Humidesulfovibrio mexicanus: one gene and its partners. Each later gene encodes a partner of the first gene's protein in a complex. Links are inferred from orthologs where the notes say so. Each region holds a gene or a part of one and is shown in the gene's direction. Other genes may lie near its edges. The genes, in order: pnp, rny and CHB73_RS06955.

The links.
Region 2: pnp (region 1) and rny share a complex: the UniProt entries of both Bacillus subtilis proteins name them as parts of the possible RNA degradosome complex. The link is inferred for Humidesulfovibrio mexicanus from one-to-one orthologs.
Region 3: pnp (region 1) and CHB73_RS06955 share a complex: the UniProt entries of both Bacillus subtilis proteins name them as parts of the possible RNA degradosome complex. The link is inferred for Humidesulfovibrio mexicanus from one-to-one orthologs.

The regions. Positions count from the first base shown.
Region 1 is NZ_FZOC01000001.1:400,914-411,493, forward strand. Bases 1,638-4,633 are described here. They hold pnp (polyribonucleotide nucleotidyltransferase), read left to right. Parts: upstream 1,638-2,014; coding sequence 2,015-4,252; downstream 4,253-4,633. Other genes in these bases: rpsO (30S ribosomal protein S15), read left to right, coding at 1,638-1,784; CHB73_RS01930 (winged helix-turn-helix domain-containing protein), read right to left, coding at 4,352-4,633. In the rest of the region: CHB73_RS01910 (DHH family phosphoesterase), read left to right, coding at 1-488; tRNA pseudouridine(55) synthase TruB, read left to right, coding at 496-1,449; more of rpsO, read left to right, coding at 1,515-1,637; more of CHB73_RS01930, read right to left, coding at 4,634-4,756; CHB73_RS01935 (MATE family efflux transporter), read left to right, coding at 4,920-6,299; CHB73_RS01940 (DUF2156 domain-containing protein), read left to right, coding at 6,296-7,174; CHB73_RS01945 (alkaline phosphatase family protein), read left to right, coding at 7,427-8,737; CHB73_RS01950 (ATP-dependent helicase), read left to right, coding at 8,734-10,580. UniProt on the Bacillus subtilis protein: Involved in mRNA degradation. Catalyzes the phosphorolysis of single-stranded polyribonucleotides processively in the 3'- to 5'-direction. Necessary for competence development in Bacillus subtilis.
Region 2 is NZ_FZOC01000008.1:65,848-73,930, reverse strand. What follows is about bases 1,968-4,915. They hold rny (ribonuclease Y), read left to right. Parts: upstream 1,968-2,631; coding sequence 2,632-4,200; downstream 4,201-4,915. Other genes in these bases: CHB73_RS14530 (bacterioferritin), read left to right, coding at 4,852-4,915; CHB73_RS14535 (Fur family transcriptional regulator), read left to right, coding at 4,301-4,750; CHB73_RS14550 (cell division protein ZapA), read left to right, coding at 1,993-2,244; CHB73_RS14555 (hypothetical protein), read left to right, coding at 1,968-1,979. Outside these bases: CHB73_RS14565 (F0F1 ATP synthase subunit epsilon), read left to right, coding at 1-261; bifunctional UDP-N-acetylglucosamine diphosphorylase/glucosamine-1-phosphate N-acetyltransferase GlmU, read left to right, coding at 389-1,765; more of CHB73_RS14555, read left to right, coding at 1,797-1,967; more of CHB73_RS14530, read left to right, coding at 4,916-5,391; CHB73_RS14525 (catalase), read left to right, coding at 5,758-7,206; CHB73_RS14520 (hypothetical protein), read right to left, coding at 7,355-7,681. UniProt on the Bacillus subtilis protein: Endoribonuclease that initiates mRNA decay. Initiates the decay of all SAM-dependent riboswitches, such as yitJ riboswitch. Involved in processing of the gapA operon mRNA, it cleaves between cggR and gapA.
Region 3 is NZ_FZOC01000003.1:51,251-59,360, reverse strand. Bases 3,771-6,701 are described here. They hold CHB73_RS06955 (ATP-dependent 6-phosphofructokinase), read left to right. Parts: upstream 3,771-4,541; coding sequence 4,542-5,861; downstream 5,862-6,701. Other genes in these bases: CHB73_RS06945 (helix-turn-helix domain-containing protein), read right to left, coding at 6,373-6,636; CHB73_RS06950 (hypothetical protein), read right to left, coding at 5,952-6,350; rfaE1 (D-glycero-beta-D-manno-heptose-7-phosphate kinase), read left to right, coding at 3,771-4,469. In the rest of the region: CHB73_RS06980 (NAD-dependent epimerase), read left to right, coding at 1-923; CHB73_RS06975 (ParA family protein), read left to right, coding at 1,068-1,838; CHB73_RS06970 (hypothetical protein), read right to left, coding at 1,848-2,279; CHB73_RS06965 (ParB/RepB/Spo0J family partition protein), read left to right, coding at 2,382-3,299; more of rfaE1, read left to right, coding at 3,408-3,770; CHB73_RS06940 (ArnT family glycosyltransferase), read right to left, coding at 6,756-8,110. UniProt on the Bacillus subtilis protein: Catalyzes the phosphorylation of D-fructose 6-phosphate to fructose 1,6-bisphosphate by ATP, the first committing step of glycolysis.

The DNA.
Region 1 (10,580 bases):
CGGGCTTCTTCACCTTCGACAACACCGACCCGCGCATCATGGAGCTCGGCGCACGGCTCATCCGCCTGGGGCTTGAGCCAGGAAAAATCAACGCCAAGATCCGCAACCAGTGGTCCATACGGCGCTTTCGGCTTTGGGGCGAAAGCTTCGCCACCACGGAGCTGCACTATGGCGGGCAGGTTGCGCTGGCCGTGGTCACTCGGGCAATGATGGCCCGCACCGAGACCAATACGGAGGACACGGAGGAGATCGTCAATTTCCTGCGCAGGCTGCGCGGCACAAGGGCGGCCGCCCTGCTGCGCGAGGAACCCAACGGCGCCTACAAGTTCAGCCTGCGCTCCACCGGAGCGGACAACGTCCAGCAGGTGGCGGCGCGCTTCGATGGCGGCGGGCACAGAAACGCGGCCGGCGGAACCATCGAAAGCGACCTGGAGACGGCCAAGAACCGCCTGGTGAAAGCCCTTGGCGAAGGCCTTGGACTGGTGTAGAGGGAACATGGGACGCAAGCGCAAGCGCAGCCCCGCGCAGCTGGACGGTCTGCTCGTGCTGGACAAGCCCTCCGGCCCCACCAGCGCAGGCTGCCTGAACAGCATCAAGCATGGCCTTGGCCAGGGTAAGATCGGCCACGCGGGCACGCTGGACCCGCTTGCCCAGGGCGTGCTGCTGGTGCTGCTCGGCCAGGGCACCAAGCTTGCCGGCTACCTCACCAGCGGTGCCAAAGTGTACACGGGCACCATGCGCCTGGGCCTCGCCACCGACACCTACGACATGGAAGGCCAGGTGGTTGAGCAAAGAGGCATAGAAGGAATTTCGCAAGACGATGTGCGGGAGGCCATCCTGGGCTGGAAGGACCTCACGGAACAGGAAGTCCCCGCATATTCCGCGGCCAAGCACGAGGGCACGCCCCTTTACGAACTCGCTCGAAAGGGCGAGGATGTGCCGGTCAAGGAAAAACGGATAGAGGTGTATGAGGTCGAACCGCTGGAAATTGAGCTCCCCTTCGCACGGTTCAGGGTACGTTGCTTGGCAGGCACGTACATTCGCTCCCTGGTCCACAGCTTGGGGATTCGGCTCGGATGCGGAGCGGCGCTTGCGCAGCTCACGCGGGAGGCGTGCGAGCCCTACGGGCTTGACGCCGCCACCAGCCTGGATGCGGTTCTTGGAGAGCCGGAGCGCTTCGCCTCGCGGGTTATCCCGCTGGGCAAGATGCTCCCGCATTGGCGCAGCATCACCCTTTCCCCCGCCCTGGCGGCCCTGGTCAAAAACGGGGCCTGGCTTCCGGCGGGCGGACCCGGCGGTGACGGGCTTACGGGGAAACCCGGCGAGCAGGTCATGCTGGTGGACGACAAGGGGGAGCCTGTTGCGCTGGCGGAGGCCAAAACCAAGGACGGCATGTTGCGCTGGACCATCCTGCGTGGATTGTGGATGGACGCCGCCCCCGCCACCTGAACGGGAGCTTGCCGGCACAGCTGTTCCGCCGCGAGTGTTGCGGACGGGACAAGGAGGAAACTGCTGTGGTTATGACGCCTGAAGGAAAGAACCAGGTCATTGAGACGTACAAGCGGCATGAAGGGGACACCGGATCTCCGGAGGTGCAGGTGGCGCTTCTGACCGAGCGCATCACCTACCTGACCGAGCACTTCAAGGTGCACAAGAAGGACTTCCACTCCAAGACCGGCCTGCTCAAGCTCGTCGGCCAGCGCCGCAAGCTGCTCAATTACCTGAAAAACAAGGACATCCAGCGCTACCGCGAACTTATCGAGCGCCTGGGTCTGCGTAAGTAGAAACCACAAAAAACCCGTCTGGCGGGGCGAAACGTATCGCCCCCGCCAGGCGGGCATTCCCGATGGCGGGGATCGTCCCGCCCACAACCGCGCCACGACGCGCATGACGCTCAAGACCCCTTTAGTTGGCTGCGGAGAGCGTTCTTGCACACCAGGCAAGAGCCCTCCCCCAAGCCGGCTAAACATCGGGCATGGAGCAGGCGTCGGGGCCGCAACCCCAAGGAGTATTCATGCTCGTTCCTTTTGAAAAGACTCGTGTTTCCGCCCGCGCGGGCGACCTGGAGATCATCCTGGAGCACGGCAAGATGGCCAAGCAGGCCAGCGGCGCCGTGTGGCTCCAGTCCGGCGGCACCGTGGTGCATGTCACCGCCGTCAGCCAGCCCCTGGAAATCGACCGCGGCTTCTTCCCGCTCACCGTCAATTACCAGGAAATGTCCTACGCCGCCGGGCGCATCCCCGGCAGCTACTTCCGCCGCGAGATCGGCCGTCCCAGCGAGCGCGAGACTCTGGTCTCCCGCCTCATCGACCGTCCCATCCGCCCCATGTTCAAAAAGGGCTTCCGCGACGAGGTGCAGGTCATCGCCACCGTGCTCTCGGCCGACAACGCCATTAACCCCGACGTGTTGGCCATCACCGGCGCGTCCGCCGCGCTGCACCTGTCGCACATGCCGTTTGAAGGCCCCATCTGCGGCGCGCGCGTGGGCTACATCGACGGCAAGTTCGTGCTCTTCCCCACCTACAAGCAGATCGCCAATGAAAGCAGCCTGAACCTCATCTTCGCCGCCACCCGTTCGGCCATCGTAATGGTTGAAGGCGGTGCCGAGTTCGTGAGCGAGGAACTGGTGGCCGAAGCGCTGGAGTGGGGCCACAAGCAGCTCACCCCGGCCTTCGACATCCAGGATGAGCTGCGCGAGAAGGTGGGCAAGCCCAAGATCGAGGTCGTCGCGCCCAAGGCCGATCCCGCCATCGCCGCTTTTGTCGAGGAGATCGCCACACCGAGCCTGAAGGCCGCCTGCGCCCTCACCGAGAAAATGGCCCGCCGCGACGCCAAGGAGACCGCCAAGAGCGAAGCCCTCAAGGCCGTGGCCGAGAAATTCGAGGAAGTCGAGAACGCCCAGAAGCAGGCCGCTGGCGTGCTGGCCGACCTGGACAAGAAGATCGTGCGCCAGCGCGTGCGCGTAGAGGGCGTCCGCCTGGACGGCCGCGACACCAAGACCGTGCGCCCCTTGTCCATTGATGCGAGCGTGCTGCCCATGACCCACGGCTCCGCCCTGTTCCGCCGCGGCGAAACCAGCGCCCTGTGCGTGGCCACCCTGGGCAGCAGCCGCGACGAGCAGCGCATCGAGACCCTGGTGGGCGAGGACACCAAGCGCTTCATGCTGCACTACAACTTCCCGCCCTACTGCGTGGGCGAGGTGCGCATCCTGCGCGGCCCCAGCCGCCGCGACATCGGCCACGGCGCCCTGGCCGAGCGCAGCATCATGCCCGTGCTCCCCAACCCTGACGAGTTCCCCTTCACCCTGCGCGTGGTCTCCGAAGTCATGGACTCCAACGGCAGCTCCTCCATGGCCACGGTGTGCGGCGCAAGCCTCGCCCTCATGGACGCGGGCGTGCCCATCAAGGAGCCCGTGGCCGGCATCGCCATGGGCCTCATGAAGGAGGAGGACGACTACATCGTCCTCACCGACATTTTGGGCGACGAGGACGCTTTGGGGGACATGGACTTCAAGGTGGCCGGCAGCGCGCGCGGCATCACCGGCATCCAGATGGACATCAAGATCACCTCCGGCATTCCCTACGATGTGCTGCGCCGCGCCCTGGCCCAGAGCCGCGACGCCCGCCAGCACATCCTGGAGCACATGAACATGTGCCTCGCCGCGCCCAGGCCGCAGCTCTCCGACCTGGCCCCGCAGATGGAGGTGGTGTTCATCAACCCCGAGAAGATCCGCAGCGTCATCGGACCTGGCGGCAAGAACATCAAGGCCATCACCGCCGAAACCCAGGCCGACATCGACATCGAGGACTCCGGCAAGGTGGCCATCTTCGCCCCCAACTCCGAGAGCCTGAACAAGGCCAAGGCCATGGTGCTGTACTACGACCAGACCCCGGAGCCGGGCCGCAACTACCTGGGCACAGTCAAAAAAATCCTGGAGGTCGGCGCCCTGGTGGAGATCCTGCCCGGCGCCGAAGGAATGCTGCACGTGTCGCAGCTTGATGTGGAACGCGTGGAACGCGTGGAAGACCTGCTCCAGCTCGGCCAGGAAGTCTGGGTCAAGGTCATCGAGCTTGAGCCGGGTGGGCGCATCCGCCTGTCGCGCAAGGCCTGGCTCATGGAGCAGGCCGGCCAGGAGGTGAACATCGACGAGTTCCGCCGGCCCGCCCCGCGCGGCGACGGCGACCGCAGGGACCGCGGCGACCGCGGCGACCGTCGCGGAGGACGCGGCGGCGATCGCGGCGGACGCCGCTAGGCCAAAAGACGAAGCAGCACGGGCCGCCTCGGGCGTGTCGGCATTCCCTTCGAGGAACCGGCGCGTCGGAGGCGGCCCGTTTCGTTGGCGGGTCCGTGCTCAGGACTTCCGGGCCGCGTCCTCGGCAAAGGGCTTGATGTCCCAAGGCAGACGGACTTTTGCGCGCTCCAAAGCAAAAGATTCCACCTCCTGGTGCCACAGGGCGAAATCCCGCAGCAAGGCTTCCGCGAGCGGTGTCAGTTCATAGCCCTTGCGCCCGCTGGCCTTTGCAAGCAAGGACTCGCCCAGGGCTTCCTCGGTTCGCTTTATGCGTCCCCAGGCGGCGCGGTAGCTCATGCCAAGCTCCTTGGCCGCCTTGTTCAGGGAGCCCAGCCGCCGCACCAAGTCCAAAAGCTGTACGCGCCCCAAGCCGAACACCATTCCCCCTCCGGACTCCAGCCACAGGTGGACGCGCAGGGTTGGCGCGTCGCCAACAGTCCGGCCCTTGGAGAGTTCTGTGCTCATTTCGTAACCTCCACAGTTGGCGCGTGAAGCGCCTGACTCATACAAAACTTATGGCAGAACTACGGTCCAAGGTAAAGAAATTCCACGCAAGCCCCTTGGCAGGTCGCATTTCGTGGCTACTTGAATCCTTCGGCCCGGGCAAAAGCGCCGCGCCAGGACAACCATGAAACCGCAATTCCCCATGAACCATTCCGCCCTTCAGATCTGGAGCCTTACCTGGCCCCAGATGCTGATGATGTTCTTCAACTTCCTGGTGGGCTTCGTGGATGTCTGGGTCGCGGGGCAGATCGACCACCGGGTGCAGGCCAGCCTGGGCATCATCACGCAGTCGCTGTTCCTGTTCCTCATCATCGTCACAGCCGTATCTGGCGGAGCGGTCGCCGCCATCAGCCAGTCCCTGGGCGCAGGCAAACGTCTGCGCGCCGACCGGTATACCGGGCTGTGCCTCGCCATCGCCGCCGTGTCCGGCCTGGCCCTGGTGGGCCTGGGCCTGCCTTTGCGCCCCCTGCTCGTCAGGGCCTTGCAGGTGCCCCAGGACATCGCCCCCCTTACCGACCATATCCTTGAAGTCTTTCTTTTCGCCCTGCCTCCCTACTACATGATGCTTATGCAGAACGCCGTGTTCAGGGCTCGCAGGCAGGTCATGACGCCGCTGTACACCATGGTTCTGGTGACGCTGGTGAACACGCTGGGCGACCTGGGGTTGGGACTGGGATTGTGCGGACTGCCGCGTCTCGGCGTCACCGGCGTCATCTGGTCCACCTTCTTTTCCGTCACCGCCGGAGCGCTGTTCGGCCTTGCGGTGTTGCGGCGCGGCGGCATTCTGCGTCGCGAAATCTTCGCTCCCTGGCGCTGGGCGCGCCGCGCCCTGCCGTATCTGCTCAAGGTGGCGCTGCCCGCCGGGCTTCTGCAGGTGGTCTGGCACTTCGGCTACCTTGTGCTGTTCGCCATCACCGCAAGCCTGCCGCAAAACAGCGTCGTCGCCTTGGCCGGCATGGCCGCTGGAGCGCGGGTGGAGTCCATGCTCTTTCTCGCTGCGTTCGCCCTCAACCTTACCGCAGGCATCCTTGTGGGCCACCTGCTCGGCGAGGGCAAGCCGGAAGAGGCCCGGCGCATGGGTCTGCACATCCTTGGCGTCGGACTTGTGGGCATCGGACTGTTCGCCATCGCCCTCTGGCCGTTTCTCGGCGACATCGCCGCCTTCATCGCCCCCAACCCCGCTGTGCGCGCAGAAGCCGAAAACTATCTCGTGTACAATGTGCTGGCCATCCCCTTCACCCTCACCACGCTTATCCTGGCGGGCTCGCTGGCGGGTGCTGGGGCGACGGTGTACAACCTCGTGGGCATGGGCCTGGGTACCTGGGTGGTGCGCCTGCCCCTGGCCTACTGGCTCGGACATGTGGTTCTCGGCACGGCGACGGGGGTGTGGATATCCATGCTTGCCTCTCAGGCGGCCCAGGCGGCCATTCTTCTATACATTTACCTCAACAAGGACTGGCAGCGCTTCGCCATGTCCAAAACCCGCAATGGAGCGCGCCCATGACCCACGGCGACACGTTCGACCACATCTGCCTGAAACACCAGGAGGCTTACCGCGCCGCGCTGGCCGCGTGCCCGCAGGTCACCTCCGACTACGCTTTCGCCAACCTGTATGGCTGGACCGGCCATTATGGCCTGGGCTGGCGGCTGGCCGACGGCCTGGTCTGGATCCGCCAGAGCCTGCCCAAGACCATTCTTTGGGCTCCGGTGGGCGACTGGGCCAAGGTGGACTGGGCGGGGCTGCCGTGCATGGCCGGGCCCATGCGCTTTACCCGCGTGCCGGAAATGCTGGTGGAAATGTGGGCCAAGGCCTTTGGAAGCCGTCTGCGCGCCGAGGAAGCCCGCGACCACTTCGACTATGTCTATTCCGTTCCTGAGCTCATGGAGCTGAAAGGCAACCGCTTCCACAAAAAAAAGAATCTGCTCAACCAGTTCGAAAAGGCCAACATCTTCGAATACACGCCCATGCAGGACGACTGCGTGGAGGAGGTGCTGGACATGCAGGCCGAGTGGCACGGCTGGCAGGAACATCCCTCCGAGGCCTTGGAGGCCGAAAACGAAGCCATTTCCCGCGTTCTGAAAAGCTTCGACCGCATGGGAGCACTCATCGGCGGCACCATCCGCGTGGCGGGCAAGGTCATTGCCTACACTGTGGGCGAACAGCTCGACCGCGACACCATCGTCATCCACTTCGAGAAGGGCGACACGCGGTTCAAGGGCGTGTACCAGGCCATCAACAAGCATTTCCTGGCTGCGCAGCAAGGCCGCTTCACCCTTGTAAACCGTGAGCAGGACCTGGGCGACGAGGGCCTGCGCAAGGCCAAACTTTCCTACAACCCGGTGCAATTCATGAAAAAATATGAAGTTGAGCTGGTATAGCAGCATCACTCCGGCCGCGCCAGCACCTGGCCGGGTGCTCCGGGGACACCCTCCGGGGGCCAAAGGGGCTTCGCCCCTCTGGACTCCCGTTATGGCTGAAACGCTCCAGCTTGCCCGGCCCAGTGTCTCCTCCCTGCGCGAATCCACGGGGCCTTGCCCCGGAGATTCGCGGCTTGGCGGGTCCAGGGGGCGCTGCCCCCTGGCCGCCGGAGGCATATTCAGCCTTTCCTCCCCCTTCCCCCCCGCCCGGCCATGAGCTCTTCCGCCCGCCCTCGCCTCGTCGTTCTCGGACTGGACGGCCTGCCGCTCGCCCTGGCCCGTGCCCTGGGTCCCGAGCTGCCCAACCTTGCGCGCCTGCTGCCCCATGCCCGCGCCATTGAAAGCGAGCTTCCGGAACTCTCGCCCGTCAACTGGACGAGCTTTTTCACGGCCGAGGGGCCGGGCGTCCACGGGGTGCACGGCTTCACCGTGCTGGACCCGCAGGCCTACACCCTGCGCATCGCCAATTTCGCAGACGTGCGCACCCCGACGATCTTCGAGCGCCTGGGCCGTGCCGGACTCGTGTCGCGGGTGCTGAACCTGCCCAACATGGCCCCGGCCACCCCGCTCAAGGGAATGCTCGTGGCGGGCTTCGTGGCGGAGAGCCTCCGGCAGGCTGTGTTTCCGCCCTTCCTGCTGGGACCGCTCACCGCCGCGGGATATGTGGTGGAAGGCGACACCACGCGCGGTGCTTTTGACCCGGAGCACCTGCTTGGCCAGCTCAGGCTTTCGCTTTCCGGGCGGCGCGCGGCCCTTGATCTGCTTTGGCCGGACCTTGCCTGGGACCTGTTTGTGTGTGTGCTGACGGAAACGGACCGCCTGTTCCATTTTCTGTTTCCGGCCGTGGAAGACGCCGCGCATCCGCTGCACGGGGACTGTCTGGCCTTCCTGCGCCAGTGGGATCAGGCCATTGGCGAGGTGCTGGACCGCTTCGACGCGCTGCCGGAGCCCAAGCGGCTGGTGAGCTTCGCGGACCACGGCTTCTGTCGCCTGGAGGCCGAGGCCGACCTGAACCGCGTGCTCTTCGAGGCCGGGTTTCTCAAATACGCACGCCCCCCAAGGGATGAATGGGACGCCGGGGTCATTGGCGAGGAAACCCTGGCCTTTGCCATGGATCCTGGCCGCATAGTGCTGCACCGGCGCGGGCGCTTCGCGCGGGGCCGCGTGGGTGATGCCGACGCCCCGGCCCTGCTGGCCGATCTGCGCGCCGTGCTGCGCGGTCTTTCGTGGCGGGGGCGCACGGTCATGGAGCAGGTGCTCGACGGTCCCGAATTGTACGGAACCACGCACGCACCGGACCTCGTCTGCGTTCCCCAACCCGGCGTGGACCTGAAGGCGCGCTTTGACCGCGCGGAGATATTCGGGCACTTTGGACGCCAGGGAATGCACAGCCCGCAGGACGTGTTCTTCGCGGACACTCGGGACGACGGCCGCCCCGCGCGCCTGCGCGACACAGGGCGTTTGGTGCTGGAGCATTTCGGACTTTGCGATACACAGGACAAGCGGAGCACCATCATCCTATGAGCATAGATTTCGAGCGGGAGCTCAATCCCGCCCAGCGCGAAGCCGCCCTGCACATGGGCGGGCCGGTGCTGGTCATCGCGGGCGCGGGCAGCGGCAAGACGCGCACCATTGTCTACAGGCTGGCGCATCTGGTGGAGACGCACGTTTCGCCGGAAAACATCCTGCTCTTGACCTTCACCCGCCGCGCCGCGCAGGAGATGCTTCTGCGCGCCGGGCATGTGCTGGGACGACCGCTCACAGGGGCCAGCGGCGGCACCTTCCATTCCTTCGCCTACTCCGTGCTGCGCCGCAACGCCTTTGACGCGGGTTACGAACAGGGCCTCACGCTCATGGACAGATCCGACTCCGAGGATCTGCTGGGTGAACTCAAGGCGCACCTGGACCTCGGCAAGGGCGACCGCTCCTACCCGAAGCGCGCCACCCTGGCCGACATCATCACCAAGAGCCGCAACAAGGAGCTTTCCATCGGCGGCATCCTGGACCGCGAGGCCTACCACCTGCTGCCCTATCAGCCGGACATCGAGCGCCTGGCCGAGGAATACGCCAGGGCCAAGCGCGCCCAGGGGCTCATGGACTACGACGACCTGCTTTTCGAACTGGAGCGCCTGCTGGTGGAGCGCCCGGAAATCCGTGACGGCCTGAGGCGGCGCTACCCCTTCGTCATGGTGGACGAATACCAGGACACCAACCTGGTGCAGGCGCGGCTGGTGCGGCTGTTGACCGGAGAGGCGGGCAACGTCATGGCCGTGGGCGACGATGCCCAGTCCATCTATGCCTTCCGGGGCGCGGTGGTGGCCAACATCCTGGACTTCCCGCAGCATTTCCAGAACGCCCGGGTCATCCGCCTGGAGCAGAACTACCGCTCCACCCAGCCCATTCTGGACCTCACCAACGTCATCCTGGCGGGCGCGCAACAAAAGTTCGACAAGCAGCTCTTCACCGAGCGCGAGGGCGGGGCACGGCCGCGCATCCTCCAGACCCTGAGCGACCAGTCCCAGGCCACCCAGGTTGTCGGGCTCATTGTGGACATGGCCTCCCGCCACCCATTGCACGAGATCGCCGTGCTCTTCCGCGCGGGCTACCAGTCCTATCCGCTGGAAGTTGCCCTCACCCGCGCCGGGCTGCCCTACCGCAAGTATGGCGGCGTGCGCTTCAACGAGGCCGCGCACGTGAAGGACCTGCTGGCCTACCTGCGCCTGGCCGCCAACCCGGCGGATCTGCTGGCCTGGCAGCGCGTGCTGGGATTCCTGAAGGGCGTCGGTGTCAAGACCGCGAGCAAGATCGCACAGGCCATATTGGGCGGAGACGCCAAGGGCCTGGACAAACACGTAAAACGCTTCCCCGACCTGCCGCCGCTATTGGCCGAGCTGGACGCCCTGCGCAAACTGGCCCACGCGCCCGCCGCCGCGCTGGACCGCGCCATGAGCTTCTACGCGCCCAGCCTCTCGACCCTGTATCCCGACGACTATCCCAAGCGCCAGGCCGGGCTGGAGCAGCTGGCGCAAATCGTGGTCAATTACGCCAGCATAGAGGATTTCCTGGCCGACCTGTGCCTGGACGGCGCCAAGGAGGAGGAGGAGCGCGCCGAAAACGCTGTGGTGCTCTCCACCGTGCATTCGGCCAAAGGGCTGGAATGGCGCGGCGTCATCATCATCGACCTGGTGGAGGACCGCTTCCCGTCCAAGAAGGCGCTGCAAAGGCAGGAGGACATGGAGGAGGAGCGCAGGCTGATGTACGTGGCCTGCACTCGGGCCAAGGACGAGCTGGCGCTCATCGTGCCGGGCTCGGTGTTCAACCGCTTCAACAACTGCCGCGAGCCCGCCGTGGTGAGCCCCTTTGTGGC
Region 2 (8,083 bases), on another replicon or contig:
GACGAGGGCAAGATCCACTACGTCTTTGTGTCCGGGGGATTTGCCGAGGTCAGCCCCGAGAAGGTCACCGTCCTGGCCGAGGCGGCGGAAAAGGCGACGGATATCGATCTGGAACGCGCCCGCAAGGCTCAGGAGCGCGCCCAGCAGCGCCTCCAGCGCGCCCAGGAGAAGATCGACCATGCGCGCGCCCAGGCCGCGCTGCGTCGAGCCCTGGCCCGCATGAGCTGCCGCAATTCCGGCGAAAAGGCTGGCACCTGCTAGCACGGCCGGTTACGGCGCAAGGCACCACCACAACCACGGCAGGCCGGACTCGTTCCGGCCTGCCTTTTCTTTTTTTTGAAATAATGCGAAAAGCGCCGCAGACATCACGGCTTCCACAGGAGTCCCCATGCCCAACCCGAACACCGTCGCCGTCATCCTTGCCGCAGGCAAGGGCACGCGTATGCATTCCGACCGGCCCAAGGCCCTGCAGACCCTGCTGGGAGACACCATGCTCGCCCACGTGGCCAGGACCGCCGCCTCGGTGGCCGCGCATGTGCTGACCGTGGTCGGCCACGGGCACGAACTGGTCCGCGCCACGCACCCGGACCTGGCCCAGGGCTTTGTGCTCCAGGAGGAGCAGAAAGGCACCGGCCACGCCCTGCAATGCGCCTGGGACGCCGTGCGCCAAAGCGGCGCGGCGCACTGCCTTGTGCTGAACGCAGACGCCCCCCTGCTCTGCCCCCAGGACCTGGACGACCTTCTGGGCTTTGTGCGCGAGGGCGCGGACATCGCGTTTTTGACCACCGTGCTGCCCGATGCCGGCTCCTTCGGCCGGGTGCTGCGCGGAGCGGACGGGCGGGTGACCGGCATTGTCGAGGCCAAGGACTTCGACCCCGCGCGGCACGGGACCGACACCGGCGAGGTAAATACCGGGGTGTTCTGCCTTTCCGTGGCGGCGGTGGAAGCCGCGCTCTTTTCGCTCACCAGCGCCAACCGCGCCGGGGAGTATTACATCACCGATCTGGTGGCCAACGGCCTGGCCGCCGGGTTGGCCGTGCGCGCGCACCGGCGCGACAACGCCCTGGACCTACTCGGCGTCAACTCGCCCCTGGAGCTGGCCCAGGCCGAGGAACGCCTGCGCGGGCGCATCGTGTCGCGCTTGCTCAAATCCGGCGTCATCCTGCACCACCCGGACAGCATCGTGGTGGGACCGCAAGCGCAGGTGGAGCCAGGGGCGGAGCTCATCGGCCCTTGCCGCGTGCTCGGCGCAAGCAGGATTGCCAGCGGGGCGCGGGTGGGAGCGTTCAGCCAACTCACGGACAGCGTGCTCGAAGCCGGAAGCACCGTCCGCGAGCACAGCCACCTGGAGCAGGCCCGCCTTGCCCCAGGCAGCGACTGCGGGCCCTTCGCCAGGCTGCGGCCCGGTGCGGAGCTGTGCGAACGCGCGCATGTGGGCAACTTCGTGGAGATGAAAAAGGCCGTGCTCGGGTCTGGGGCCAAGGCAGGGCATCTCTCCTACCTGGGCGATGCGGAGGTTGGCGCGGGCGCCAACATCGGCGCGGGCACCATCACCTGCAACTACGATGGCGCGCGCAAACACAAAACCGACATCGGCGCGGGCGCGTTCATCGGCAGCAATACGGCCCTTGTGGCCCCGGTGCGCGTGGGGGAAAACGCCCTTGTCGGCGCCGGTTCCGTGATTACAAAAGACGTTCCGGACAGGGCGTTGGGCGTGGCCCGCTCCAAGCAGATCAATCTTGAGGGGCGGGGCAAGAAACCTTGATTTCGCCCGCCGGAAGCGTTAGAACAAAACCATGGAACTTATCGAAAGGCTGGAAGCGCGATTTGAGGAACTCATGACGCGTGTTCGGCAGTTGGAAGAGGAAAATCTGACCCTGGCTGGACAGCTTGAAGCCGAGGCCGGAAAACGGAAGGAAGTGCAGGACCGCATCGAGGCCCTTCTGACGAAGGTGCAGGCGACCCTCGGCGGGCAGTAGACCGTAGAACGCCATGCCGAGCTACACCATAACGGTCAACGGTCTTGAAATTTCCTTCAAGACGGATGCGGACTTTGAACGCATCCAGGTTGCCCAGGCCCTGCTCGAAGAACGTTTCTCCGAGTTGAGCAAGGGCGGACGGTACATAAGCAGGGAGAAACTGCTCACGCTTCTGGCCCTTGGGATGGCGGACGACTATCTCGAAACGAGGCGGAAGCTTGCGGCCCTTGAGGCCCGAATGCAGGAGCTCTTGGAGAGGCGATAACAGGCTGGATAATGCAGCCTTGCGCATACGAACAGCGGCAAAACCCCTGGGGAGTTCGTGATTGTTTTTGAGTTCTTGAGCCAATACGCATTAAACGGGATCCGCCAGTTCCCTCCCGTGTGCACACCCGCCCTGGAGCGGGCAGCCTGACGGAGAGACGGAGGACCCCACCTCGTTAAACGAGGTTCAAAACTCCAAGAGCAACACGGCGCCCCGGGGCTAAATGGCCCCGGCGGCTGTTTGTATTTTCCGCAACGGACAAAAGTCCACCCTCCTCTCCAAGACACCTGCCCCAAACGGTTCACGCACGAGCTTGGCTGGCGTTTTCGCCCGCCGGCGCGCATCAGGCCAGCATGGCCTGTCAACATAACCGGCAAGGAGCAGCGCATGTCTGATTCAATCCTGTTGCTCATCGCCCTCGATGGCCTGGCGCTCATCATCGGCCTCGCGGGCGGCTACTATCTCAACAGCTACCTTTCCAAAAAACGCAACCAGGACGCAAGCGACCTGGCTGAACGCATCGTGGAAGAGGCAAGGAAGGAGGCCGAGGCCACCCGCAAGGAGGCCAGGCTGCAAGCCCAGGACGAAATTTTCGCCCTCAAGAAGGAGCAGGAGCGCGAGTACAAGGACCGCGAGCAGACCCTGAAGCGCGAACAGGGCCGCCTGCAGGAGAAGGAAGAGCGCCTGGAAAGCAAACTCGAAAAGGTGGCCCAGAAGGAATCCGGCGTGGTGGAGCTGGAAAAGCGGCTCATCAAGCAGGAAAAGAGCCTGGCTGAAAAGCAGGAGGCCCTGGACGCCGCCCACGACATCCACGAGCGCAAGCTGCAGGAAATCTCCGGCCTCACCGTGGAGGAGGCCAAGGAACGCCTCATGACCGAGGTGGAGTCGCGCACGCGCCACGAGGCCGCGCGCATGATCCGCAACATCGAGACCGAGGCCAAGGAAGTGGCGGGCAAGAAGGCCAAGGAAATCCTCTCCCTGGCCATACAGCGCTACGCGGGCGACTACGTTTCCGAGCAGACCGTCACCGCCGTGCCCCTGCCCAGCGAGGAGATGAAAGGCCGCATCATCGGCCGCGAGGGCAGGAACATCCGCGCCCTTGAGGCCGCCACAGGCGTCGACCTCATCATCGACGACACGCCCGAAACCGTGGTCCTTTCGGCCTACAGCCCCCTGCGGCGCGAGGTGGCCAAGCAGGCCCTTGAGCGCCTCATCCACGACGGCCGCATCCACCCCGCGCGCATCGAGGACATCGTGCGCAAGGTGGAGCAGGAAATGGACGTGAAGCTGCGCGAAATCGGCGAGCAGGCCACCTTCGACGTGGGCGTGCACGGCATCCATCCGGAGCTCGTCAAGCTGCTGGGCCAGCTGCACTACCGCACCAGCTACTCCCAGAACGTGCTCCAGCACTCCATCGAGGTGGCCTTCCTCTGCGGCATCATGGCCGCGGAGCTGGGCCTGGACGAAAAGATGGCCAAGCGCGCAGGCCTGCTGCACGACCTGGGCAAGGCCGTGGACCATGAGATCGAAGGCCCCCACGCCGTCATCGGCGCGGACTTGGCCAAGAAACACGGCGAAAGCCAGGACATCGTGCACGCCATCCAGGCCCACCACGAGGATGTGCCCCCGCAGACCGCCATCGCCACCCTGGTCCAGGCGGCGGACAGCCTCTCCGGCGCGCGGCCCGGCGCCCGCAAGGAGCTCCTGGAGAACTACGTCAAGCGCCTGGAGGAGCTGGAAGGCATCGCCACCAGCTTCGGCGGCGTCAGCAAGGCTTACGCCATCCAGGCCGGACGCGAGGTGCGGGTGATGGTGGACGCCGAGCGCGTGCCCGACGAACAGACCTACCTGCTGGTCAAGGACATCGCCTCCAAAATCGAAAGCAACATGACCTACCCCGGCCAGATCCGGGTCACGGTCATCCGCGAAAAGCGCGCCGTGGGCTACGCAAAGTAGGCGGTGCCATCTGTTGTCGGCAAAAAAGGCCGGAGCATCAGTGCTCCGGCTTTTTTTTGCCCCCTTGCCCGCCGCTGTCCGCTGCCGTACACTTAAAAACATGAACACCTGCGCCGCCACACGCCTTGACGAGCTGCTCCAGCGCCTGCGCAAGGCCGGGCACAGGCTCACGCCGCAGCGCGTCGCCATCGTGCGGCAGCTGCTGGAACGCGACGACCACCCCAGCGTGGAGCAACTGCACACGGCCATCCTTGCCGAATTCCCCACCACCAGCCTGGCCACGGTGTACAAGACCATCCACCTGCTGAAGCAGCTGGGCGAGGTGCTGGAGCTGGGCTTCGGCGAACTCGGCAGCCGCTACGACGGTCGCCACCCGCGCCCGCACCCGCACCTCATCTGCACCCGCTGCGGCAGCATCACCGACCCGCCCTGCCCAGATGACGAAGTAGACGCACTGGCGTCCCGCATCGCAAAGCAGAGCGGCTTCGCCGTCAGTTCCCACCGCTTCGACCTCTTCGGGCTCTGCCCGGCCTGCCGCGCACGGTCCTAAGCTCTCCCCCTCAAGCCTTGCCTCGCCCTGCGCTTTGCCCTAAAGTGACAGGGAGTGGAAACCCTGTGGACCGACCCTCAACATACCCGGAGGTGCCAGTCATGGCAGTTGAAAGCAGAGAAAAACGCAAGGCCAAGGTGCTTGATGTCCTGAACAAGGCGCGCGCCATGGAGCTCACCGCCATCACCCAGTACATGAACCAGCACTACAACCTGGACAGCATGGACTATGGCGAAATGGCCGCCAACATGAAGCTCATCGCCATCGACGAAATGCGCCACGCAGAGATGTTCGCCGAGCGCATCAAGGAACTGGGCGGAGAACCCGTGACCGCAGGCGACGGCACGGTCATCAAGGGACAGGACGTGCGCACCATCTTCCCCTTCGACTCCAAGCTCGAAGACGACACCATCGACGCGTACAACCAGTTCCTGCAGGTCTGCCGCGACTGCGGCGACAACATCAGCACCACCCTCTTCCAGACCATCATCGACGAGGAGCAGGTGCACTTCAACCACTTCGACAACGTTGCCGGGCACATCCAGAACCTCGGCGATTCCTACCTCTCGCGCATCGCGGGAACGCCTTCCTCCACCGGCGGCACCACCAAGGGCTTCGCCCTGCCCGGCGCCGGGGCATAGCACCCGAAACGAACCGCAGGGGGCCCTCTCGCCCCCTGCTCCCACCAAAGGGCCACGGCCCGTGCCCCGCCATGAAGCCTCCGGACGGTCATGCATCCGCATGGCCGATTGGGGACCTTTCGCCTGTGCGCAGACACAATACTCCACGGCCTCGGCCATGCGAGGCGATCCCCCAGGCGCTGTTCCCGCAGCCCAAATGCGTGGCCCTGCTGCGGACGCCAGTTGACAGGAGCGACTCTCTATGGATAATAATTATCCAAACAAAGAGTCTTCTCCTGAGACGACAACTTGTATTCCGCAACACGTATGCTATGTACCTGCGTAATTCCCGGAAACAGCCCGCCTCTGGCGGAAACGGAGGAAAGCATGGTCAAGAAGAAGCTGACCACCAACGCTGGCGCGCCCGTGCCGGACAACCAGAACGTGCTCACCGCCGGGTCGCGCGGCCCACAGCTTTTGCAGGATGTCTGGTTCCTGGAGAAACTTGCGCATTTCGACCGCGAGGTGATTCCCGAGCGCAGGATGCACGCCAAGGGCTCCGGAGCCTACGGGGTCTTCACCGTCACCCACGACATCACCAAATACACGCGCGCCAAGATCTTCGGCAAGATCGGCAAGAAGACCGACCTGTTCGTGCGCTTCTCCACGGTGGCGGGCGAGCGCGGCGCGGCCGACGCCGAGCGCGACATCCGCGGCTTCGCCATCAAGTTTTATACAGAGGAGGGCAACTGGGACCTGGTGGGCAACAACACGCCGGTGTTCTTCCTGCGCGATCCCCTCAAGTTCCCGGACCTGAACCACGCGGTGAAGCGCGACCCGCGCACAAACCTGCGCAGCGCCAAGAACAACTGGGACTTCTGGTCCAGCCTGCCTGAGGCCCTGCACCAGGTCACCGTGGTCATGAGCGACCGCGGCATACCGGCCAGCTACCGGCACATGCACGGCTTCGGCAGCCACACCTTCAGCTTCATCAACAAAAAGAACGAGCGCTTCTGGTGCAAGTTCCACCTGCGCACCCAGCAGGGCATCAAGAACCTTACCGACGCCGAGGCCGAGGCCCTGGTGGGCAAGTGCCGCGAAAGCCACCAGCGCGACCTCTACGACGCCATAGAGCGGGGCGACTTCCCCCGCTGGACCCTGTTCGTGCAGGTGCTTACCGACAAGCAGGCCAAGGCCCTGCCCTACCACCCCTTCGACCTCACAAAGGTATGGAAGCACAAGGACGCGCCGCTCATGGAAGTGGGCGTGCTTGAACTGAACAGGAACCCGGAAAACTACTTCGCCGAGGTGGAGCAGGCCGCCTTCAACCCGGCCAACGTGGTGCCCGGCATCTCCTTCTCGCCGGACAAGATGCTGCAGGGGCGGCTCTTCTCCTACGGCGACGCCCAGCGCTACCGCCTGGGCGTGAACCACCACCTCATCCCCGTCAACATGGCCCGCTGCCCCTTCCACAGCTACCACCGCGACGGGTCCATGCGCGTGGACGGCAACCACGGCAGCACGCTGGCCTACGAGCCCAACAGCTACGGAGAATGGCAGGAGCAGCCCGAATACCACGAGCCGCAGCTGGAGCTCTCCGGCGCGGCCAAGCACTGGAACGCGCGCGAGGACGACGCCGACTACTATTCCCAGCCGGGCGAGCTCTTCCGGCTCATGAGCAAGAAGCAGCAGCAGGAACTCTTCGAGAACACCGCACGGGCCATGGGCGATGCGCCCAAGGAGATCAAGCTCCGGCACATCGGCAACTGCGCCAAGGCCGACCCGGCCTACGGCGCGGGCGTGGCCAAGGCCCTGGGACTGAAGGTTCCGAAGTAACAAAAAACAGGGGTCCCGCCCCCGCCCCCCGGTCAAGGGGAGAAATGTAACACCCGGCCGGGCGTATCCCAAAACGACGACGGGGCGGGGAGTTTGTGCGCTCCCCGCCCCGTTTGCTTTCAAATGGGACATGCCTTGGTAATCGCGGCTATGGTTTGTCCAGACTCTTTGCTCCATCTCGTTTGCGCAGGAATTCGCTGAAGAAGCCACGCAGGCCACCGAGGAGAACCACGCCGGCGATGATGCCGCCCAGGCCGAGAGCCGTATCTGCGGAGCCAGTGACAGCATAGGTCAGAGCGGCAATGGCGCTGGCGCCGAGAATGCCACCGCCGACCACCTGCTGGACTGCTCGGAAGGAATACGCATCACGAATTGGCTTCCCCGCCGCTCTTCTGCGTTCGATGAACGCCACCGCAGCGATAAGCATGGCGGCTATCCCGCCCATGAAGGCGACGTTTGTCCAGTCCATCAGCATGCTCCCTGTAAAATCTAATGGCGATTCCGTAAGTCCTCGGGCTCCTTGCCCCACTGGTCCCAGTACTCTTTGCTCTCCTCGTAAACATCATTGACCGGTGTCGGGTCGAGCATGTCGCCAAGCGGAGCGGTGAGAATTCCAACGCCTGTGGCGACCTTCGTGCCGATGACTTTCGCCTGCTTGAGTGCTTCTGTCGCAATGGTTGAACCATAGGAGGCAACGTCAGCCCAACCCCAATCCAGCCCCCACGCATCCACCCGGTTCACCGGATCATCCACGCAATAGCCGTACCAGTCGCTGTCGCCGCCTTTTGCGCCCATGGGGTCAAGCGCCGTGAAGCGGCCGGTGTCGGCGTCGTAGTCGCGCCAGCCGAAGCGCGTCAGGCCGGTGTCGGCGTCAAAG
Region 3 (8,110 bases), on another replicon or contig:
GCCTGGACAATCTGAACGACTACTATTCCGTTGAGGTCAAGCTCTCCCGCCTGGAACTGATCAAGCCGGATCCCAAATTCACGTTCGTCCGCATGGATTTGGCGGACAACGACGGCGTAGCCAAGCTTTTTGCACAGCACGGCTTCACTCACGTGGTGAACCTGGCCGCTCAGGCCGGGGTGCGCTACAGCATCGAAAACCCGCGCGCCTACATCGACTCCAACGTGGTCGGGTTTCTGAACATCCTGGAAGGGTGCCGCCACAACAAAGTGGAGCACCTGGCCTACGCCTCGTCCAGCTCCGTCTACGGGCTGAACACCACCATGCCGCTCAGCGTCCACGACAACGTGGACCACCCCATGAGCCTGTACGCCGCCACAAAGAAGTCCAATGAGCTCATGGCCCACACGTACAGCCACCTGTACGGCCTGCCGACCACCGGGCTCCGTTTCTTCACCGTGTACGGGCCCTGGGGCCGACCGGACATGGCACTGTTCCTGTTCACAAAGGCCATTCTGGCCGGCGAGCCCATCAAGGTGTTCAACTACGGCAAAATGCGCCGGGACTTCACCTACATCGACGACATCATCGAAGGCGTGGTGCGCGTGACCATGCACACGGCGGAGCCCAATCCCCAATGGTCAGGCGCCAAGCCCGACCCGGCCACCAGCCCCGGCCCATACCGGCTCTACAACATCGGCAACAACAACGTTGTTGAGCTTTCCCGCTACATCGAGGTCCTGGAAGAGTGCCTGGGCAAGAAGGCCATCAGGGAACTTTTACCCATGCAAATGGGCGACGTTCCCGCAACGGAAGCCAATGTGGATGACCTGGTCCGCGACGTCGGGTTCAAGCCCGCCACCAGCATTGAGACAGGCATTGCCCGCTTCGTGGACTGGTACAGGGAGTATTTCAAGGTCTAACGCATCTCGAGCGCACTGCGCCCCTTGATTTTGCCTCGCCCGCACCGTATCCTGCCTTTCAGTGACCTGTTTCACGTGAAACACCCGGCACCGGGCGAGTGTTTCACGTGAAACGTCCCATCCCCCGCTTTTCCAGGAGGACCCGTGGCACGCAGAATTGTTGTTGCAAACCAGAAGGGCGGTGTCGGCAAGACGACCACTGCGGTCAACCTCGGCGCATCGCTTGCCGTCATGGAAAAGCGCGTGCTCCTGGTGGACTGCGACCCCCAGGGCAATGCGTCCAGCGGGCTGGGGTTCTACCCCGGCGACGACCGCGCCAACATCTATACGGCGCTGTTCGATCCGGAAAACGTCCGCAAGTCCATCGTCACCACGGCCATCCCCTATCTTTCGCTCCTGCCGGGAACGCAGGACCTGGTCGGCGCGGAGATAGAGCTGGCGGACAAGCTTGGCCGCGAATACTACGTGCGCGACCTGCTGAGCCCGGTGGAGGACGAGTACGACTTCATCATCATCGACTGCCCCCCTTCGCTGGGGATCTTGACCGTGAACGCGCTGTGCGCGGCGCGCGAACTGCTGGTGCCGCTGCAGTGCGAGTATTATGCCCTGGAGGGGCTCTCCCAGCTGCTCATGACCTACGAGCTGGTCAAGAAGCGCCTGAACCCGGAGTTGAAAGTGCTGGGCGTGGTGCTCACCATGTACGACCAGCGGAACAAGCTGTCCTGGCAGGTAAAGCACGAGGTGCGCAAAGCCCTGCCCCAGCACCTGTTCGAGGTGATCATTCCACGCAACGTGCGGCTTTCCGAAGCGCCCAGCTTCGGCAAACCGGTGATCACCTACGACATCCGCTCCAGCGGGGCGGAGGCGTACATGGCCCTGGCGCAGGAAGTGGTGCGGAGCAAGGTTCGGGAGTAGCGTTGCGGGCTACTTGCCGCGCCCAAGGTTCCGGGGAGACTTCTCCTCGATGAAGGGGCGGGTTTCGACCTTGATGCTGTCCTTGAAATGCCGCTTGAGTATCTTGGCCCCGCAGCCAAGGCAGCGGAAGGCCACAAGGCCGCCCAGGTTGGCGGCGGTGAGCACGAACTTGCGGGGCTCGTCCAGCTCCCAGGCGCTTGTGCTGTTGCCGCAAACCTCGCAGGCCACATCGTGGTCCACAGGGTATTTAAAGTCCCAGAACTGGACAAGGTCGCGCCAGTCCTGGAGGGGCTCGGAAGCCTCGGGAGGCAGCGCTGGCTGCGCGTAGCGGGCAAGCACGGCTTCCCGCACAAGGGCCCAGGCCTCGGGTCCGAGAAAGGCGCCCAGGGGTTGGCCCTCGGCGTCGTAAAGCTCCTGAAACGAGTCGAACTGTATACTCATGCGCGGCACCTCGCTGATCGGGTTAAGCCCTTATAGTGTCCGCCGGTCATACTGGCAAGCCCAGTCTGGCCACGGCGCCGCGCGCGCATCTGGAGGATGTCCATGGCCATAGGTCAACGTGGGTTGGGGCGAGGTCTTGACGCCTTGCTCGGAAGCATCAAGCCGGAATCGGTCAATTCGGCCGAGGTGAAGCATCTGCCAATCGCCTCCATCAGGCCGAACCCGCACCAGCCCCGCAAGGAGTTCGACCCCGAGGCGCTTGAGGATCTCTGCAATTCCATCAAGGCCCAGGGGGTGCTCCAACCGGTGCTGGTCCGACCGGTGACCGGGGAAAGCATTCCATATGAGCTGGTCGCCGGCGAACGCCGCCTGCGCGCCTCGAAGATGGCTGGCCTTACGGAGATCCCCGCGCTGGTGCGCGTGCTCACCGACCTTGAAACGCTGGCCATCGCGCTCATCGAAAATCTGCAGCGCGCCGACCTCAACGCCATTGAAGAGGCCAAAGGCTTCCAGCAGTTGCTCAAGGACTTCGGCCTGAGCCAGGAGGAACTGGCGCGGCAGGTCGGCAAAAGCCGCTCGGCCCTTGCCAACTCGCTCCGCCTGCTCAACCTGCCGGAGGATATTCAGGGCGACATCCAGACCGGGGTGCTCACGGCCGGGCATGGCCGGGCCATCATGTCCGTTGATCCGGAAGCAGCGCATGAGGTGTACCGCCGCATCAAGGGCTTCAACCTCTCTGTCCGCCAGGCCGAGGCCGAGGCCAGCTTCTACAAGGAAAACGGCAGGCTTGCCGAACCCGAGGAGCTCTACGGGACCGAGAAGCCGCGCGGCAAGGCCCCCCGCGGGCAGCGCAGCGTGAAGCCCCAAGACCCGACCCTGGCCGACCTGCAAAGCCAACTGGCCGATGTGCTCGGCGGCACGGTCAAGATTTCCGGAGGCCCGGACCGGGGCGTGCTCTCCCTGCACTACCAGACCCAGGCCGACCTGAAGCGCATCACCACGCTCCTTGGCCTGCCTTAAGGGTGATCGCGGCAATCACCAGATCATCATCAGGCAGAACAGCTTGTCGCGCCAGGAAATATGGATGAACGTCCACCATCATAACCGTTGCGTAAAAGGCATATGATCATGACCGACATGAATGCACTGCTGGACCAGATGCAGGGCAAACGCGTGATGATAATCGGCGATTTGATGCTCGATCACTACACCTTCGGGCAGGTGTCGCGCATATCGCCAGAGGCCCCGGTGCCCGTGGTTGAGGTGATCCGCGAAGAATATGTGCTGGGCGGCGCCGGAAACGTGGCGCTCAACATCAACGCCATGGGTGGTCAGGCCCTGCTCGCGGGCGTGATCGGCACCGATCGGGATGGGGAAAGCCTGAACGCCCTGCTGCGCGAAAGCGCCGTCGAAACCCGGCTTGTCCACGCGGATCGCCGCCGCACAACACGAAAGACGCGGATCATCGCCAACAATCAGCAGATCGTCAGGGTGGACAGGGAAGACGCCGATCCGCTCACGGAGAGCGTGGTTGGAGAGCTGCTGGAGATCCTGCGTGAGCACAGTCAAGACATCGACATCATTATCGTTTCCGACTATGGCAAAGGGGTTGTCACCGCTCCGCTCATGGACGCGCTGCGCTCGCTCAAGGGCGCTCATGGCAGGCGTCCGCGGATCCTTGTGGATCCCAAGCCGCAGAACTACGACCTCTACCAGGGCGTAGACATTCTGACCCCCAACGCCAAGGAAGCGGGCGAGGGAGCGGCCATGCCCTGCTCCTGGCCACTTGGCCCGGCCACGGTGGGTCAGGCCCTGTTCCGGCGGCTGGATTGCCAGCACCTGCTCATCACCCTTGGCCCCCAGGGCATGGCCCTGTTCGAGTCCCGGAATTCGGCGCGACACATTCCCACCTTCGCCCGCACGGTCTTCGATGTTACCGGCGCGGGGGACACGGTGATCGCCACGTTGGCCCTCGCCCTCGCGGCCGGAGCCCCCCTTGTGGACGCGGCCGTGCTGGCCAACCATGCCGCGGGCATCGTGGTGGGCCAGGTGGGCGCGGCCACGCCCACCGTGGACGGGCTGCGACAGGCCGTGCAATCGCGCCCGGCACAGCCGATGGCGACGCTGCCCGGAATGGACGAGACCGCTTTCGCTGCCAGGGCGGTTTACGGAGCGCGTTCTTTAGGGTAGCTGCATGGGAGTGCGCCCCATCGGACCAGGGGCCGCAACTTCGACAAACTGCAACGAAATGGAGGTCGCCCTATGGCCAAGGCCCCATCCGCAAAAACTCCAGGGTTGGAGACAAGCATCCAGACCCTTGGCGCGGCCAAGATCCCCTCTCCCCTGCGCTATGGCCGCTACGTGGGCCAGGACGAGACCCTGGAACTGCGGCTGACCGAGGAGGAGGCCGACGTTTCCGCCGGGCCGGGCGTGCCCTTCAAGTTCGAAAAGGCCGGACCGCGCGGCGCCATGTACTTCGACTCCTCCAAGGTCAAGTGCGCCATCGTCACCTGCGGCGGCTTGTGCCCCGGCATCAACGACGTCATCCGCGCCATCGTCATGGACGCGCACCACAACTACAACGTGGCCTCGGTCATCGGCATCCGCTATGGACTGCAAGGCTTCATCCCGAAGTACGGCCACGACATCATTGAGCTTACGCCTAAGAACGTAAGCAACTTCCATGTGTTCGGAGGAACCGAGCTGGGCTCCTCACGCGGTCCGCAGGCCCCGGACGAGATCGTGGACGCCCTGGAGCGCATGAACGTCAACGTGCTGTTCATGATCGGCGGAGACGGCACCATGAAGGCCGCCGCCAACATCGTCCGGGAAATCCAGGCCAGGAAATCGCGCATCAGCGTCATCGGCATCCCCAAGACCATCGACAACGACATCAACTTCGTGGGACGCAGCTTCGGCTTTGACACGGCGGTGGAAAAGGCCACAGAGGCCATCGCCTGCGCCCATGTGGAGGCGGTCGGCGCCTTCAACGGCATCGGCGTGGTCAAGCTCATGGGGCGCGAATCCGGCTTCATCGCAGCCCAGGCCACGCTCGCCCTCAAGGAAGTGAACTTCGTCCTTGTTCCGGAAAGCCCCTTTGCCCTGGATGGGCCTGGCGGGCTGCTGGACCAGTTGGAACACCGGCTCTCGACGCGCCACCACGCGGTCATCGTGGTGGCCGAAGGCGCAGGCCAGCACCTCTGCGAAGCCAGCGGCCGCACAGACGCCTCGGGCAACCCGGTGCTCTGCGACATCAGCTCCCTGCTCATCGCGCGCATCAAGGAGCATTTCAAGGCTCGCGCCATGGAAGCCACCATCAAATTCATCGACCCGAGCTACATCATCCGCTCTGTGCCCGCCAACGCCAATGATCGCGTGTACTGCGGATTCCTGGGGCAAAACGCCGTGCACGCGGCCATGTCCGGCAGAACCGGAATGGTGGTAAGCCGCCTGCAATCGCGCTTCGTGCATGTGCCCCTGGAACTGGTGACCATGAAGCGCAAGAAGCTCAACACCGCGTCCGACTACTGGCGCGCCGTGCTCGAATCCACCGGCCAGGAAGAGATGCCACAGCAGGGCTGACAAGCCGTTTGCCGCAGGCCTGCCGCGCACGCAAAAAAAGACGCCCGGTTTTGCCGGGCGTCTTCGTTTTCTTGGAGGTGGGCTGAAAGACTAGTCTTCGTTCACCGCGGGACGCAGCAGCATGTGCTCGTCCAGGGTGCTGGCGGCATCCTCGGCCTGCAGGGCCATGGCCAACAGCTCGTACATGTCGTCCAGGGGAAGCTCCAGGGCGCGCCCACAGCAATCGGCGTGGACATGCCCGTCGCGCTCATCCAGCAGATAGGCTCGACGCTCGCGGCTCTCGCCGGAGGCGGCTATGACGCCATAGGCGACCGAGCCTTCCTCGCTGCGGTACAGCTTCTCCACCGTCAACAGCCCGGTTCCTGTGCTGAAATGGATGTCCTCGGCCACAAGGATCCCGGTAATGCCGACAGGAGCGCCAAAATCGTTGGGCAGGCTGACGGCGCGAGGAACGTTGTGCTGAGACATGTTCTGGGGCGTGCGGTTCATGCGTTCTCCTGGGTCGTGGACATCAAAGGGGCAACTTGCACTGCCTTGGCTTGTTGCGGGCAGGTTCCGGCCGCCAGTGCCGCCAGCCGCTGGCCACATACTCATGCAGGGCCGATTCCGGCACCCGCCACTGCGTTCCCACCCGGATTGCGGCTATGCTGCCGTCCTTGACCAGCCTGTAGGCAGTCCGGTTGTGGACGCGAAGGATGTCGGCGACTTCCCGTATGGTGAGCAGCCTGGGGAGACACCCTCCCCCATCCGGCGCGGGACCTTCAGTGTCTATCATGGGACACTGATGTACATGTGTATGCACCCGTTGTCAAAGAATGTCAACGGATGTCATCCATGCACATCGGTGTCGAAAAATCAGCTCGCCAGGATGGCGTTTACGGGCAGAAAAGCGGGCTAATAGGCTCCCGTGTCCCGGCGAGGCCAGAAGCCTTTGTAGCCCATGCAGAGGTAATAATAGAACGGCCGCACGGGTTGGCCGCGATAGGACGCAACATATCGATACGGCCCGGCCACTGCGGCGAACATTTCCGTGGCCACGGGCGGAACGCCGGGAGAATCGCCACGCAGCACGAGGATGGCGTCCCACCCTTCCTTGTCCTTGGGCCCGCCCCAAAGATCGTACTGGTTCATGCGCCGCCCGTCCCACCACAGGCAGTACGCGCGCGGCTGTCCGGGCACATAAAAGGCCAGCTCCGCCGTGATGTCATACACATCGCTCATGAAAAACACACGCTGCGGATCCGCGAAGCGGGTGTCGGCCACGGAGCGCATGTGTCGGCCCAGATCCTCCCAGCCCTTGAGCCGATGGGCCGGGTTCAAACCCGGAGGAATGGGCAAAAGCTGATGCAGGTGGAGAAACAGCATCAAGCCGACGCTGGCGTAAGCACCTGCCTTGAGCCAGAACCAGCCGCGCGCGGAAAGGCCGCTGCGCAGCAGCCGGTCAAGCTCCGCTGCGCACAAAAGCGCACCCGCGACGAAGCTCACCGTATTCCAGTTGGCAAGAACCTTGGTGTGGAAGCTCCAGGCCAGAAAAAACAGCGTCATGGGCCAGAAAAACACGGCCAGCAAGGTCGACTGCCGGAAATCGAGGCCGCCCTGTCCGGAAGCGGTGACGCCTCGCCAGGCGATGCGCCCGGCGCGCCACCCCGCGACCAGCATGAGCCAGAACCACCAGGGCAGGGCAAACCCGAACTGCGCGCCCGCATATTCCGGCACGCGGGAAAGCCGGAACAAGGTCTTTGCCCCCTGCCCGGACACGCCAATAAGGTGGAGCACATGCTTGTAGCCGACAAAGCCGTTCTGCATGTTCCAGATAAGGGTGGGCAAAAAGCCGAGGCACGCGCCCAAGGCCAGCGCCAGGAAAAGGCGGGGCCAGTAGCGCGGCGGCAAGGCGTTGCGGCGCTGGAGCAGCAAACCATGGACAACGGCGAGCCCGGCCAGGCCGAGCATGGTGTATTTGGCGAGAATACCCACCCCATAGGCCAAAGCCAAAAGCGCAAAGGGCCACAGCCCGCGGTCCTTGCCCGCATCGTCCGGGGAGGACGCCGCATACAGGGCCAGCATGGACAGCATCCAGCAGAGCACGAAGGGATTGTCCGTGGTCATGAGGATGCCCAAGGCCTGGAACAACGGCGAAACCGTGATGACGAAAACGGCCAGCACAGCCATGGCCGGCTGGCGCCACACCCGCCCCACCAGCCACCACACCAGCATGGGGAAGGCCGCCATGCCCAAAAGGGAGCCCATGC